DNA from 4 places in the Providencia sp. PROV_01 genome. Region 3 is predicted to be linked to each of the others. Evidence: predicted binding sites of a transcription regulator. Region 3 holds the regulator's gene; each other region holds the start of a gene.

What was found. Region 3 encodes CRP, which controls carbon source genes, mostly activating them, when cyclic AMP is high. Its sites were predicted from a motif close to ATGTGANNNNNNTCACAT; they were not measured.
Region 1: a site for CRP is predicted at 1,304-1,321, ahead of adhE (bifunctional acetaldehyde-CoA/alcohol dehydrogenase). Genes of this name have one in related genera too.
Region 2: a site for CRP is predicted at 2,155-2,172, ahead of deoC (deoxyribose-phosphate aldolase). Genes of this name have one in related genera too.
Region 4: a site for CRP is predicted at 1,573-1,590, ahead of ACU696_RS09585 (NupC/NupG family nucleoside CNT transporter). Genes of this name have one in related genera too.

Annotation. Positions count from the first base shown of each region.
Region 1 is NZ_JBRFKD010000002.1:2,561,159-2,564,362, forward strand. It holds gene adhE (bifunctional acetaldehyde-CoA/alcohol dehydrogenase) at 1-1,089, opposite strand, end outside; gene ACU696_RS12505 (YchE family NAAT transporter) at 1,572-2,216, shown strand; gene ACU696_RS12510 (ABC transporter substrate-binding protein) at 2,744-3,204, shown strand, end outside.
Region 2 is NZ_JBRFKD010000002.1:984,741-987,944, reverse strand. It holds gene deoA (thymidine phosphorylase) at 1-1,117, opposite strand, end outside; gene deoC (deoxyribose-phosphate aldolase) at 1,166-1,945, opposite strand; gene ACU696_RS05120 (NupC/NupG family nucleoside CNT transporter) at 2,440-3,204, opposite strand, start outside.
Region 3 is NZ_JBRFKD010000002.1:698,553-701,756, forward strand. It holds gene ACU696_RS03965 (hypothetical protein) at 156-1,133, opposite strand; gene crp (cAMP-activated global transcriptional regulator CRP) at 1,273-1,905, opposite strand; gene ACU696_RS03975 (OsmC family protein) at 2,262-2,663, shown strand; gene ACU696_RS03980 (phosphoribulokinase) at 2,754-3,204, opposite strand, start outside.
Region 4 is NZ_JBRFKD010000002.1:1,989,191-1,992,394, forward strand. It holds gene ligA (NAD-dependent DNA ligase LigA) at 1-1,379, shown strand, start outside; gene ACU696_RS09585 (NupC/NupG family nucleoside CNT transporter) at 1,655-2,839, shown strand; gene ACU696_RS09590 (DUF3820 family protein) at 2,921-3,136, shown strand; gene ACU696_RS09595 (MarR family winged helix-turn-helix transcriptional regulator) at 3,133-3,204, opposite strand, start outside.

The DNA of each region.
Region 1 (3,204 bases), 1.9 Mb from region 3:
CCCCATTTCAACTAATTGTTCTGCTTTTGCAACGGCATCTTCAAAATTCTTACCACGATACATGGCTAATAATGGAGACAGTTTTTCATGGGCGAACGGTTCTGACTCATCAATAGTTTTTACTTCACCAATTAAGATTTTAGTTGTTTTTGGCACGCTAATACCGGCCATTTCGGCAATTTTATAAGCAGGTTGACCAACAATAGCGGCGTTTAGGTTGCCATTTTTTAAGATGATATCTTGAACTGCTTTGAGTTCTTTTCCTTGCAGCAGGTAGCCACCATGGCTGGAAAAACGCTCGCGAACTTGGTTGTAGATTTCATCCACGACTACAACGGATTGTTCAGATGCACAAATAACCCCGTTGTCGAATGTTTTTGACATCAGAATAGACGCGACAGCACGTTTAATATCTGCCGTTTCATCAATCACCACAGGGGTGTTACCCGCACCAACTCCGATAGCGGGTTTACCTGAGCTATAAGCGGCTTTCACCATGCCTGGTCCACCTGTCGCTAAAATCAGGTTAATATCAGGATGGTGCATTAAGGCATTGGATAACTCAACAGAAGGGGAGTCAATCCAGCCAATAATGTCTTTTGGTGCACCCGCTGCAATAGCAGCATCCAGCACGATTTGTGCTGCACGGTTAGTAGCAATTTTGGCGCGAGGGTGCGGAGAAAAAATAATAGCGTTACGTGTTTTTAAGCTAATGAGTGATTTAAAAATTGCGGTTGAAGTCGGGTTAGTTGTTGGCACAATACCACAGATAATACCAATCGGCTCAGCTATCGTAATTGTCCCAAATGTTGGGTCTTCAGATAGTGTACCACAGGTTTTTTCGTCTTTATAAGCATTGTAGATATACTCTGAAGCAAAGTGGTTTTTGATCACTTTATCTTCAACAATGCCCATTCCAGATTCTTCGACAGCAAGTTTTGCTAGGGGGATACGTGCGTCAGCAGCAGCGAGGGCAGCGGCTCTAAAGATTTCATCAACTTTTTCTTGGGAGAAAGTTGCGAATTCACGTTGAGCTTTTTTGACACGAGCAACGAGTTCATTGAGTTCGGTAACGTTAGTTACGGACATATAGATTACTCCTGATAAATGTTAAACTTTTTAAGCCAATGAGCAATGCATCTATAGAACGAAGAAATGCTTAAAGATGAAAGTATAGATGTAATCTATAATAACGCTGCTCATCATCGCTTATTGGCTTAAAAACCTTATTCAATATTGAGTTAATATCCTAATTAGCTCTGTCTATCAGTTAAGAGTAGATTAACAAAACGGTAATTAAATAAAGTGATCTAAATCACGAAAATGCTAAGCTGACTCCTTTCAGCACGTGTATTTATGCACAAGTTAAATAAATGTTGTTCATCTATTACTTAATTTAATATTATCAAAACAATTCGTGCGGATAATCTATGTCTATCTAACTAAATATTAAATAAATTTAGCAAGTTAAAGAAAATATTGTTTTACTCAAGGAAATTAATAACATCGGTGGTAAAATTATGAAAGGTATCAATGAATCTCTAAAGAGAATTGCTTAAGGAAATGAATGGGTGAGTAGCGCATTACTTGATTTATCGGGTTATATTAAATTTTTTATTGGTTTATTTGCACTTGTAAACCCAGTTGGCATATTACCTGTGTTTATTAGTATGACAAACTATCAAAGTAATGCTGGGCGAAATAAGACTAACACCATTGCAAATACCTCAGTTGCGATCATTTTATGTACATCATTATTAATTGGTGACTCAATACTGCAATTATTTGGTATTTCAATTGATTCCTTCCGTATTGCTGGGGGGATTTTGATCGTCACAATCGCGATGTCAATGATTAGCGGTAAGATTGGTGAAGACAAACAGAACAAGCAAGAAAAAACGGAAACTGCGGTTAGGGATAGCATTGGTGTTGTACCTTTAGCTTTACCTCTAATGGCGGGGCCTGGTGCAATAAGTTCTTGTATTGTATGGTCATCTCGTTGGCATGGTTGGCAAAACTTTTTAGGCTTAGCGTTGACGAGTATCGCTTTTGCCTTTTGTTGTTGGTTATTATTTCGTTCAGCGTCTTTATTGGTTCGTTACTTAGGCCAAACAGGGATCAACGTAGTGACTCGTATCATGGGGTTATTACTGATGTCGCTGGGAATAGAGTTTATAGTGACGGGTGTTAAGGCCATATTCCCAGGCCTATTGTAATCTCATTTCTTTTTATGGCTGCAAATCGGCCCTATTGCAGCCATACCCACTGCTAATTTACCTCGTATTACACATATCAGTTTTGCTATTCAGATAGCATATTTCCCTTTTCTTTAATTGGCTGGCTAAAATTTTAGCTATCAATAATCACGTCTAAAAAAATGATGCCTGTAATTATATGTGGCATTTATTGCTAAAACAGGGATAAAAAGTAAGGAATTGTGAGCTATGTAAATTTATTCACTATTCTAATTGGCGTTTGTTAATGATATGTTTGGAAATGTGCTTGGGGGCTATCTTATAGCATATAACCAATATTTTATTAAATCATTGTAATATAAGTGAATTATAATTATGCCACCTGTTTTTTTAAAACTTACTTAAAATTTTTAACTAACTAATGTTAATTAATTGTTTTAATTATTTGAGTTCATTAAGTGGATTGCCCATAAGGAAATAGCGGTACTAGGGCTTAAATATTAGCATAAAGAAGGTTGCTAGTGAGGTTATAGCGCCATCAATGAATCATGAGGGATAGGATGTTCAAATCAACACTTGGTTTTGGTGTACTCTCTTTATTATTTGTTACGTTACAGGCAAGTGCCACGGAAAAAGTAAAACAGGTTATTACAATTAACAATGGCTCAGAAGTGACTTCACTTGACCCCCACAAAGTGGAAGGGGTGCCAGAAAGCAATGTGATATTAAACTTATTAGAAGGTCTAGTGTATACCGATGTAGACGGTAAATCGGTTCCTGGTGTTGCTAAAAGTTGGAGTAATGAAAATTTCACCACGTGGATTTTTACTTTACGAGATGATGCAAAGTGGAGTGATGGTTCGCCAGTAACCGCTGAAGATTTTGTGTATAGCTGGCAACGCTTGTCTGACCCAAATACCGGCTCGCCTTACTCTAGTTACTTACAAAATGCATATATTTTAAATGCAGATGCAATTTTAGCAGGGAAAATACCAGCAACAGCGCTGGG
Region 2 (3,204 bases), 290 kb from region 3:
CTTTACGACGACCACCACCTAAAGTCACGACAGACATTCCCAGCGCACGTGTATCCATTTGCGTGATAATGCCGTCTTTTGGTGCATAAACCGCTTTGCTCAGCACTGCAGTCGGCAGGTATTTGTTGTAATTTTCAACAAAATCAGCTGGCCCTTTTTGCGCTGCAACCATACGGCCAAACACTTCTGCCGCTTTACCATTGTCTAATACTGCCTGTAATTTTTGACGTGCTTCTTCGCGGTTTGCGGCTAATGAGCCAGACACTAACATTTCTACGCATAGCGCCATGGTGACTTCATAAAGACGTGGATTACGGTATTCACCTGTCAAAAATTGTACAGCTTCACGCACTTCAACGGCGTTACCGGCACTGGATGCCAGTACTTCATTCATATCAGTTAATAATGCGGTGGTTTTACACCCTGCGCCATTCGCGACTTTAACAATAGACTCAGCTAGCTGTTCTGACTTCTCATAAGTTGGCATAAATGCACCTGAGCCAACTTTAACGTCCATCACCAGAGCATCAAGGCCTTCTGCCAATTTTTTACCTAAGATTGAAGCCGTAATTAGCGGAATAGAATCTACTGTCGCAGTGATATCACGGGTCGCATAAAAACGTTTATCTGCAGGTGCTAATGAATTGGTTTGCCCAATAATTGCTACCCCGACATCTTTGATAATGTCACGGAAACGCGCATCATCTGGGAAAATATCGAAATTAGGGATCGCTTCGAGTTTATCTAATGTGCCACCGGTGTGGCCTAAACCACGGCCTGAGATCATCGGTACATAGCCACCACACGCTGCGACCATTGGGCCGAGCATTAATGAAGTGACATCACCCACACCACCAGTTGAATGTTTATCAACTAATGGGCCATTGAGATTGAGTGATTTCCAGTTCAGCACCGTTCCTGAATCACGCATAGCTAGCGTTAATGCAACACGCTCAGGCATGGTCATATCATTAAAATAGATAGTCATTGCCAATGCAGCAATTTGACCTTCTGAAACTGAGTTATCGCGAACACCATTGATAAAGAAACGAATCTCTTCTTCGCTTAATGGCTTACCATCACGTTTTTTACGGATAATTTCTTGTGCCAGAAACACAATATGCTCCTTTAAAGTCGAATTTATCGGCTAACAATATTGCGAAAATTAATAGCTACTGCTTGATTTTTTAACGTCAAAACCCAGCGTATTTAATAAATTTGCTAATAAACTAGAAGCACCAAAACGGAAATGACGGCTATCTGCCCAATTATCACCTAAAATTCGACCTGCTAACGCTAAATATTCTGCCGCTTCTTCTGCGGTACGTACGCCACCAGCAGGTTTAAAACCAACAGTTTTTTCCACACCCATATCATGAATGACTTGCATCATGATTTCTGCGCTTTCTAATGTTGCATTAACAGGCACTTTACCTGTTGAGGTTTTAATAAAATCAGCACCCGCTTTAATGGAAATTTCAGAAGCTTTACGGATTAATGCCGCATCTTTTAACTCACCGGTTTCAATGATCACTTTCAACAGCACATTGGCTGCCGCGCAAGCGTCTTTACAGGCTTTCACTAAGTCAAAACCAATTTGCTCATTACCGGCAATCAATGCGCGATAAGGGAATACCACGTCAACTTCATCCGCACCGTAAGCAATCGCCGCTTTAGTTTCAGCTAATGCGATATCAATATCATCGTTACCGTGAGGGAAATTTGTGACCGTTGCAATACGTACATCTGGAGTGCCTTGTTCACGTAATGTTTTACGTGCAATTGGAATAAAACGAGGGTAAATACAGATTGCTGCTGTATTGCCTGCAGGGCTTTTCGCCTGATGGCACAGTGCGATGACTTTCGCATCAGTATCGTCATCATTTAAAGTGGTTAAATCCATAAGGGACAGCGCGCGTTGTGCGGCCGCTTTTAAATCAGTCATATAACTCTCCAACGTTGTTAATTCTTCAGAACGACACGTTCTTTGTTGGCGAGCGGGCTTGGTTCCTTAAAGATGCTAGTCGGATGCTTTCCGAACTGAGCAGCTGAGATCCTTCTCACCGCATCATGCCCTAGAGTCCTAGACTCTGAGAACTAGCAGTTCCATAGCAGCTTACTAATGCCTATTTGACCATGGAATGATGCCATTTTATGTGCTACAAATCACATTAATCGACTGAATGTTACATTATTAAAATAAAAAATGTGATCACAATCTAATTATAACATCTCTCGCCATCCATTTTTCTCTCAAATGGCTTTTCAATATATTCTTCATCATTAATTGACTAAGTTAAGAATAGTTGAAAATTTACGATTGATATAAAAAGTCACAAAAGAATATAGCGAATCAAAATGAAAACGGAAGGACTATTGCCCTTCCGATTGACTTATTTGAGTTTGAGATGATATTAATCTTACCACCAAATACATAAACTAAATGACTGCTGCTGCGCCTAATGTCAAGAAAAAGCCAGCAATCGTTGCACTCATTAAGTTAGACAGGGTACCGGCCATAACCGCTTTCATACCTAAACGAGCAACATCACCACGGCGATTTGGCGCCATTCCGCCTAAGCCACCGAGTAAGATAGCGACGGATGAAAGGTTAGCAAAACCACATAATGCAAACGAAATAATCGCTTTAGTATGGTCAGAAAGTACTTGTTTACCTGCCGCCAGAACTTCTGCATCCGCTTTCATGTATTCACCAAAATTCATGAATGCAACAAACTCATTCACGACAATTTTTTGGCCGATGAAAGAACCGGCAATTGTCGCTTCACTCCACGGCACACCAATTAAGTATGCGATTGGGGCAAATAACCAACCTAACAATAATTCAAGTGATAATTGTGGATAATCAAACCAGCCACCAATGCCACCTAAGATACCATTGATCAATGCAATCAAAGCGATAAACGCCAATAACATTGCACCCACATTCAGTGCCAGTTGCATCCCTGATGATGCCCCAGAAGCGGCCGCATCAATGATATTAGCAGGGCGTTCATCTTCAGCGACTAAATCTGTCGCATCAACCCTATCTTTTACATCTTCTGTTTCTGGAACCATCAGTTTGGCGAATAACAAACCACCTGGAGCGGCCATAAAGGAGGCCGCAATCAGGTATTCCATCGGTACACCCATTTGTGCATAGCCCGCCAAAACTGAACCCGCGACAGAAGCTAAACCACCACA
Region 3 (3,204 bases):
ATTATCAATTAATGCTATTTTGGGTTGTTTTTAGGTTAGTTAATATAATAAATCGATGTTTATGATTATTTATTTACATGTGTGTGATATTTGTGTTTGGATTTGTTCTAGCCAATGCAAATATTTTAATTGATTGAATAATAAGTCGATTTTACTTATTTTATTATTGGTGACTTGTAAAGTGCTAGTAATTGAGAGTTAGTCTTCATTTGGGCGTCTATTTCAGCGATTATTTTTATATGGTTATTCATTTCTTGGGTCAATTGGTATTCTTTTTCTATTATTTTTAATAAATCAGAACTATTAACTAAAATTTTATTTTTTGCTAAGTTATCTTTGCTAAGGCTGGTTTTCTGTGTGGTAATTTTACTCGATAAATTATAATGTTCTTTTATTCGTTGTGCTCTTAGTAATGATGACTTTGTTTGCGGTATATTTCCCTTGAACTCAAAAGTGGTTTTTGGCAAAGAGGTGATTCTTTGATTAGGCCGATTTTCTTCACAAATTTTGTAATGTATATAAACTAATTTCTTATTAAATTTGCTTTCTGTTTTATATTTTATACCCACGGAAGGTAGTGTGATATGACGAATAGACTCTTGAATGATTTGTTTTTTTAAAGGAAGCATTGAACCATTTTTATTAGTTAGAGGTTTAGGTAATACAAATTTTTTTATAATCTCTTTTTTTTCTTGTAGACTTTTATTGTTAATGCCAGGGATTCTAATATCGCGATATAAAAAATCAGCATATTCAGCATTTTTTTTGGGGAGTTCTTTGTATTGGTCAAGAATAACTCTATTTTCTTTTATTAATGAGTCTGTACTTTGCTCAGAAAGAAAAGTAGATGAATATTTTCCGTATAGCTTAATTTTCAATTGATTGACTTTTTCGTAAAATTCACCAGTGCTTAAACACTTAATATTATTGGTTTCTTCTAAGTCGCTCTCATAGGCGGAATCAATACTCTCAGTGCTACAGGTACGAGTTGGTTTTAGCTGGTTATTCGTATCAAGTGGACTTTTTTTCAGTGAAGAGGTAATCGTAAAAATTTTTTTGATGAAATCATCGGAATTAATGATTTTTTTGAAAATCGTCGGATTACCCGATAAATAGTCTAATGTAATGGTCATAAATATTTCCCTAATTAATAAGATAATAATTATTATTCTATAAGGGGAAGTGATAAAGAGAATATAAAGAAGCGATTTTATTAGAATTTAATATGATAAATAAATAGCCCAGCCAAAGGTGGCCAGGCTGAAAGGTTAATTAACGAGTACCGTAAACAACAATGGTTTTACCATGTGCAGAGATCAGGTTTTGGTCTTCTAACATTTTTAGAATACGGCCGACTGTTTCACGGGAACAACCCACGATTTGGCCTATTTCCTGACGAGTAATTTTGATTTGCATACCGTCTGGGTGTGTCATTGCATCAGGTTGTTTAGCTAAGTTTAATAGCGTTTGAGCAATACGGCCTGTAACGTCTAAGAATGCGAGGTTACCGACTTTCTCAGATGTTGTTTGTAAGCGACTAGCCATTTGCGCAGAAAGGCGCATTAAAATATCAGGGTTTACCTGAATTAATTGACGGAATTTTTTGTAAGAAATTTCAGCAACTTCGCAGGCTATTTTGGCTCTAACCCACGCAGTACGTTCTTGCCCTTCTTCAAATAACCCAAGCTCACCAATGAAATCCCCCTGATTCAGGTAAGAGAGGATCATTTCTTTGCCTTCTTCATCTTTAATTAAAACAGCCACCGAACCTTTAACGATATAGTAAAGGGTTTCTGCTTTCTCACCCTGATGGATAAGAGTGCTCTTGGATGGATATTTATGAATATGGCAGTGTGACAAAAACCATTCAAGAGTAGGGTCTGTTTGTGGCTTGCCGAGAACCATTAGCGTTATCCTCTGTATGTTATTGCAGCCATTCAGAAAAACATACTAGAAAGGCTGGCTTTAAAGTCACTAGCTTAGCATATTAATTTGCCTTATATACCTTTAAATAATCTAACAGCTGATTGCTTCAGCGTTTTTGATTGCTTTGGGTAACGCAAATTGATATCAACACTATAATATGATCAATTAAACCGTTGAGTTTTGATCTTAATCCTATCAACTAAGTATTGTTTGTAGCATATCCAATAAAGAAAGTCTTCCCTGTATCGCTTCAGCCAAATAAAGTTGATATAACATTCATTGTATCTATGGAACAATGTAGCCTTTAAACCGATTTCATTTCAAGGGGAAATATAATGGAAGCAAGAGTTAAGTGGGTTGAAGGACTTTCTTTTCTAGGGGAGTCTGCGTCTGGGCACCAAGTGATGATGGACGGCAATGCAGGTGATAAAGCTCCAAGCCCAATGGAAATGGTGCTAATGGCTGCGGGTGGTTGCAGCGCGATTGATGTCGTTTCGATTCTACAAAAAGGCCGCTATGATATTACGGATTGTGAGGTGAAATTAACCTCACAGCGTCGCGAAGAAGCCCCTCGTTATTTTGTGAAAATCCATTTACATTTTATTGTAACAGGGAATGAATTAACGGAAAAAGCGGTCGAACGAGCCGTTCAACTTTCTGCTGAAAAATATTGTTCAGTCGCATTGATGTTAGAGAAAACCGTTGAAGTCACACACAGCTTTGAAATAAAAAGCTAAAAATAAATTTAATTTTTATTGGTATATTTGAATTAAAAGATGCTTACCTTAATTAATGATAAGCATCTTATTTATTAATCAAAAAATAATTTAATTGTTGTCCTTTTGATTAATTAGTTTTTCGACTATTGGCGCCATAATTAATTCCATGGCTAAACCTAGTTTTCCTCCGGGGACGACAATTGTATTCATTGCAGAAATGAAAGAGCCAGATATCATTGATAGCAAATAGGGGAAATCAATTTGCTCTAGCCCACGAAAGCGGATCACAATAAAGCTTTCATCTTGTGATGGAATGGCTTTAGCCGAAAATGGGTTGGAGGTATCTACCGTCGGAACGCGTTGAAAATTGATGTGAGTGCGAGAAAATTGTGGCGTGATGTAATTAATATAGTCACCCATAGAACGCACGACAGAGTCCATAACGGCTTCGCGGGAGTGCCCTCGCTCTGTCGTATCACGGATTAATTTTTGGATCCATTCTAGGTTGACTATAGGGACAACACCGACAAGTAAATCAACATGTTGTGCGACATTATGT
Region 4 (3,204 bases), 1.3 Mb from region 3:
CCGCCAAAAGGCCGCTTACTTTTTATTGTTATGGTGTGGGGCTTGTGGAAGGAGGCTCTTTACCGGATACACATTATGACCGTTTAATGCAATTCAAGGCATGGGGTTTACCGGTTAGTGATTATGTTCAATTACGTGTTGGTCATCAGGCAGTATTGGATTTTTACCATGAAATTGAGCAAGTTCGACCTGACCTTGGCTTTGATATCGATGGTGTGGTTATTAAGGTTAACTCGATTGCGATTCAAGAAGAGTTAGGGTTTGTTTCTCGAGCACCTCGCTGGGCGACCGCATTTAAATTTCCAGCGCAAGAACAAGTGACATTATTAAAAGATGTTGAATTTCAAGTCGGGCGTACCGGGGCTATCACGCCTGTCGCGCGTTTAGAGCCCGTGCAAGTTGCAGGCGTCGTTGTCAGCAATGCGACTTTACACAATGCCGATGAAATCGAACGCCTTGGTGTGCATATTGGTGACACGGTTATTATTCGTCGAGCCGGAGATGTTATTCCGCAAATCGTCAGTGTTGTGGTTGATAACCGCCCTGCAGATAGCCGGGAAATTGTTTTTCCAACTCATTGCCCAGTATGTGGCTCTGATATCGAACGAATCGAAGGCGAAGCGGTAGCGCGCTGTACAGGTGGGCTTATTTGTGGGGCACAACGCAAAGAAGCACTGAAACATTTTGTCTCACGCAGAGCAATGGACGTCGATGGCATGGGCGATAAAATTATCGACCAATTAGTTGAAAAAGAGTATGTCAAAACGCCGGCAGATTTATATCAATTAAGTGCGGGTATCTTAACAGGCTTGGATAGAATGGGGCCGAAATCGGCACAAAATCTGGTTGATGCACTCAATAAGTCTAAACAAACGACGTTAGCTCGTTTTATTTATTCCCTTGGAATTCGTGAAGTTGGTGAAGCAACGGCGGCAAACTTAGCCGCGCATTACACCACACTTGAAGCCGTGATGGCGGCAGATGAAGAGTCACTAAAAACGGTTCAAGATATTGGTCATGTGGTCGCGAAGCATGTGGTCAATTTTTTCCGCGAACCTCATAACCAAGCGGTGATTGAAGATTTACTGACTAAGGCAAATATTCATTGGCCTGAAGTAAAAGTCGTCAACAGTGCAGAAATTGATAGCCCATTTGCAGGTAAAACGGTAGTGCTAACAGGGTCAATGAGTATCTTGACGCGTGATGAAGCCAAAGACAAATTAGTCGCTTTAGGTGCAAAGGTTTCAGGAAGCGTCTCTAAAAAAACAGATTTGGTGATTGCTGGTGAGGCTGCAGGTTCTAAATTAGCGAAAGCAAATGAACTTGGCATACGTGTTATAGATGAAAATGAATTGATTCGTTTGCTGAATATTCAATAGTGAACTATATTCAATTTGGCTTAGTTGCCTACAATCTCTGTAGGCAACAATTTTGTACGCAGGTTGTTGTAAGTCTTAACTTAAATTCTCAGTAAAATTTCTGTGCAAAAAAAGCGAATACTAGGATTTGTTATAGTTGAAACGTGATCCCCTTCTTCTTTTTGCAAAATACACCTAGTAAGCTTTCATATTAATGTGACCTCCGTCTCATTTAAATGTTGTCTATTACATAGAATATGCACATAGACTGATTCTTAAATTTGTTGGAGTCGCATATGACCTCGATCCTGCATTTCGTTTTATCTTTAGTAGTAATAGCTGCTCTTGCTATTTTAGCCAGTAGTAACCGTAGAGGGATCCGCCCTCGCTATGTTGTTCAACTACTGGTTATTCAAATTGCATTAGCTTATCTGTTCTTAAAATCGAATATTGGCGAATCATTTGTTCTTGGTGTGGCAGGGGTATTTACCCACTTGCTAGGCTATGCAGCAGAAGGGACCAAATTTATTTTTGGCGGTATGATTGAAGGCAACTTAGCGTTCTTCTTCTTACAAGTATTATGCCCAATCATCTTTATTTCTGCGTTGATCGGGATCTTACAGCACGTCAAAATTCTTCCTATCGTGATCCGTATCATCGGTACCGTGCTATCGAAAGTGAATGGTATGGGGAAATTGGAGTCATTTAACGCAGTCAGCTCATTGTTATTGGGTCAGTCAGAAAACTTTATTGCGTATAAAGACCAATTGAACCGGATGTCAGACCGCAGAATGTACACCATGGCCGCAACAGCCATGTCAACGGTATCTATGTCTATCGTTGGGGCATACATGACCATGTTAGAGCCACGTTTCGTGGTCGCTGCATTGGTTCTGAATATGTTTGGTACTTTCGTTGTACTCTCACTGATTAACCCGTATCCACCGGAAGGTGAAGAAGATATTCAAATGAGCAACCTGCATGAAGGGCAAAGCTTCTTTGAAATGTTAGGTGAATATATTCTTGCAGGGTTTAAAGTAGCAATTATCGTTTCAGCAATGTTAATTGGTTTTATTGCCCTCATTGCGATGATTAACGGTATTTTCTCAGCCGTATTCGGTATCGACTTCCAAACCATGTTAGGTTACGTGTTCTATCCGTTTGCGTGGATGCTCGGTATTCCTGCCGATGAAGCCTTACAGGTTGGCGGAATTATGGCAGTGAAAATGGTGACGAATGAATTCGTTGCGATGGACGGCTTACAAGCGATTGCTGGTGGGTTATCTGAGCGCTCTGTTGGTATCTTATCTGTATTCTTAGTTTCTTTCGCTAACTTCTCATCCATCGGTATTATTGCGGGTGCGATTAAAGGCTTAGATGAGAAACAAGGTAATACCGTGGCTCGCTTCGGTTTGAAATTACTGTACGGTTCAACCCTAGTTAGCTTCTTATCTGCAGCCGTTGTCGGGTTAGTTTTGTAATCCACTAAAACATGCTAAATTAAGAAACGGCGTTCAAATGAGCGCCGTTTTTTTATGCTTTGACACAAAAGAGAACTTATAATGGAAAAACAAGATCTCATTGATATCGCCAATACCTATATGCCATTTGGTAAATATAAAGGCTGCGTATTAATTGATTTACCTGAAGAATATTTATTATGGTTCTATAAGAAAGGAGAGTTTCCTGCTGGACGTTTAGGGCAGTTAATGGAGATGACCCTAGGGTTAAAAATAGAAGGCTTAGAAGGGCTAGTAAAGCCTTTAAAGCGAGGTTAATTGTGCCCCAGTGCGTGAGTAATCTTCTGGCTTAAAGTAATAAATAACTTTTGCTCTTGGGGGGTTAA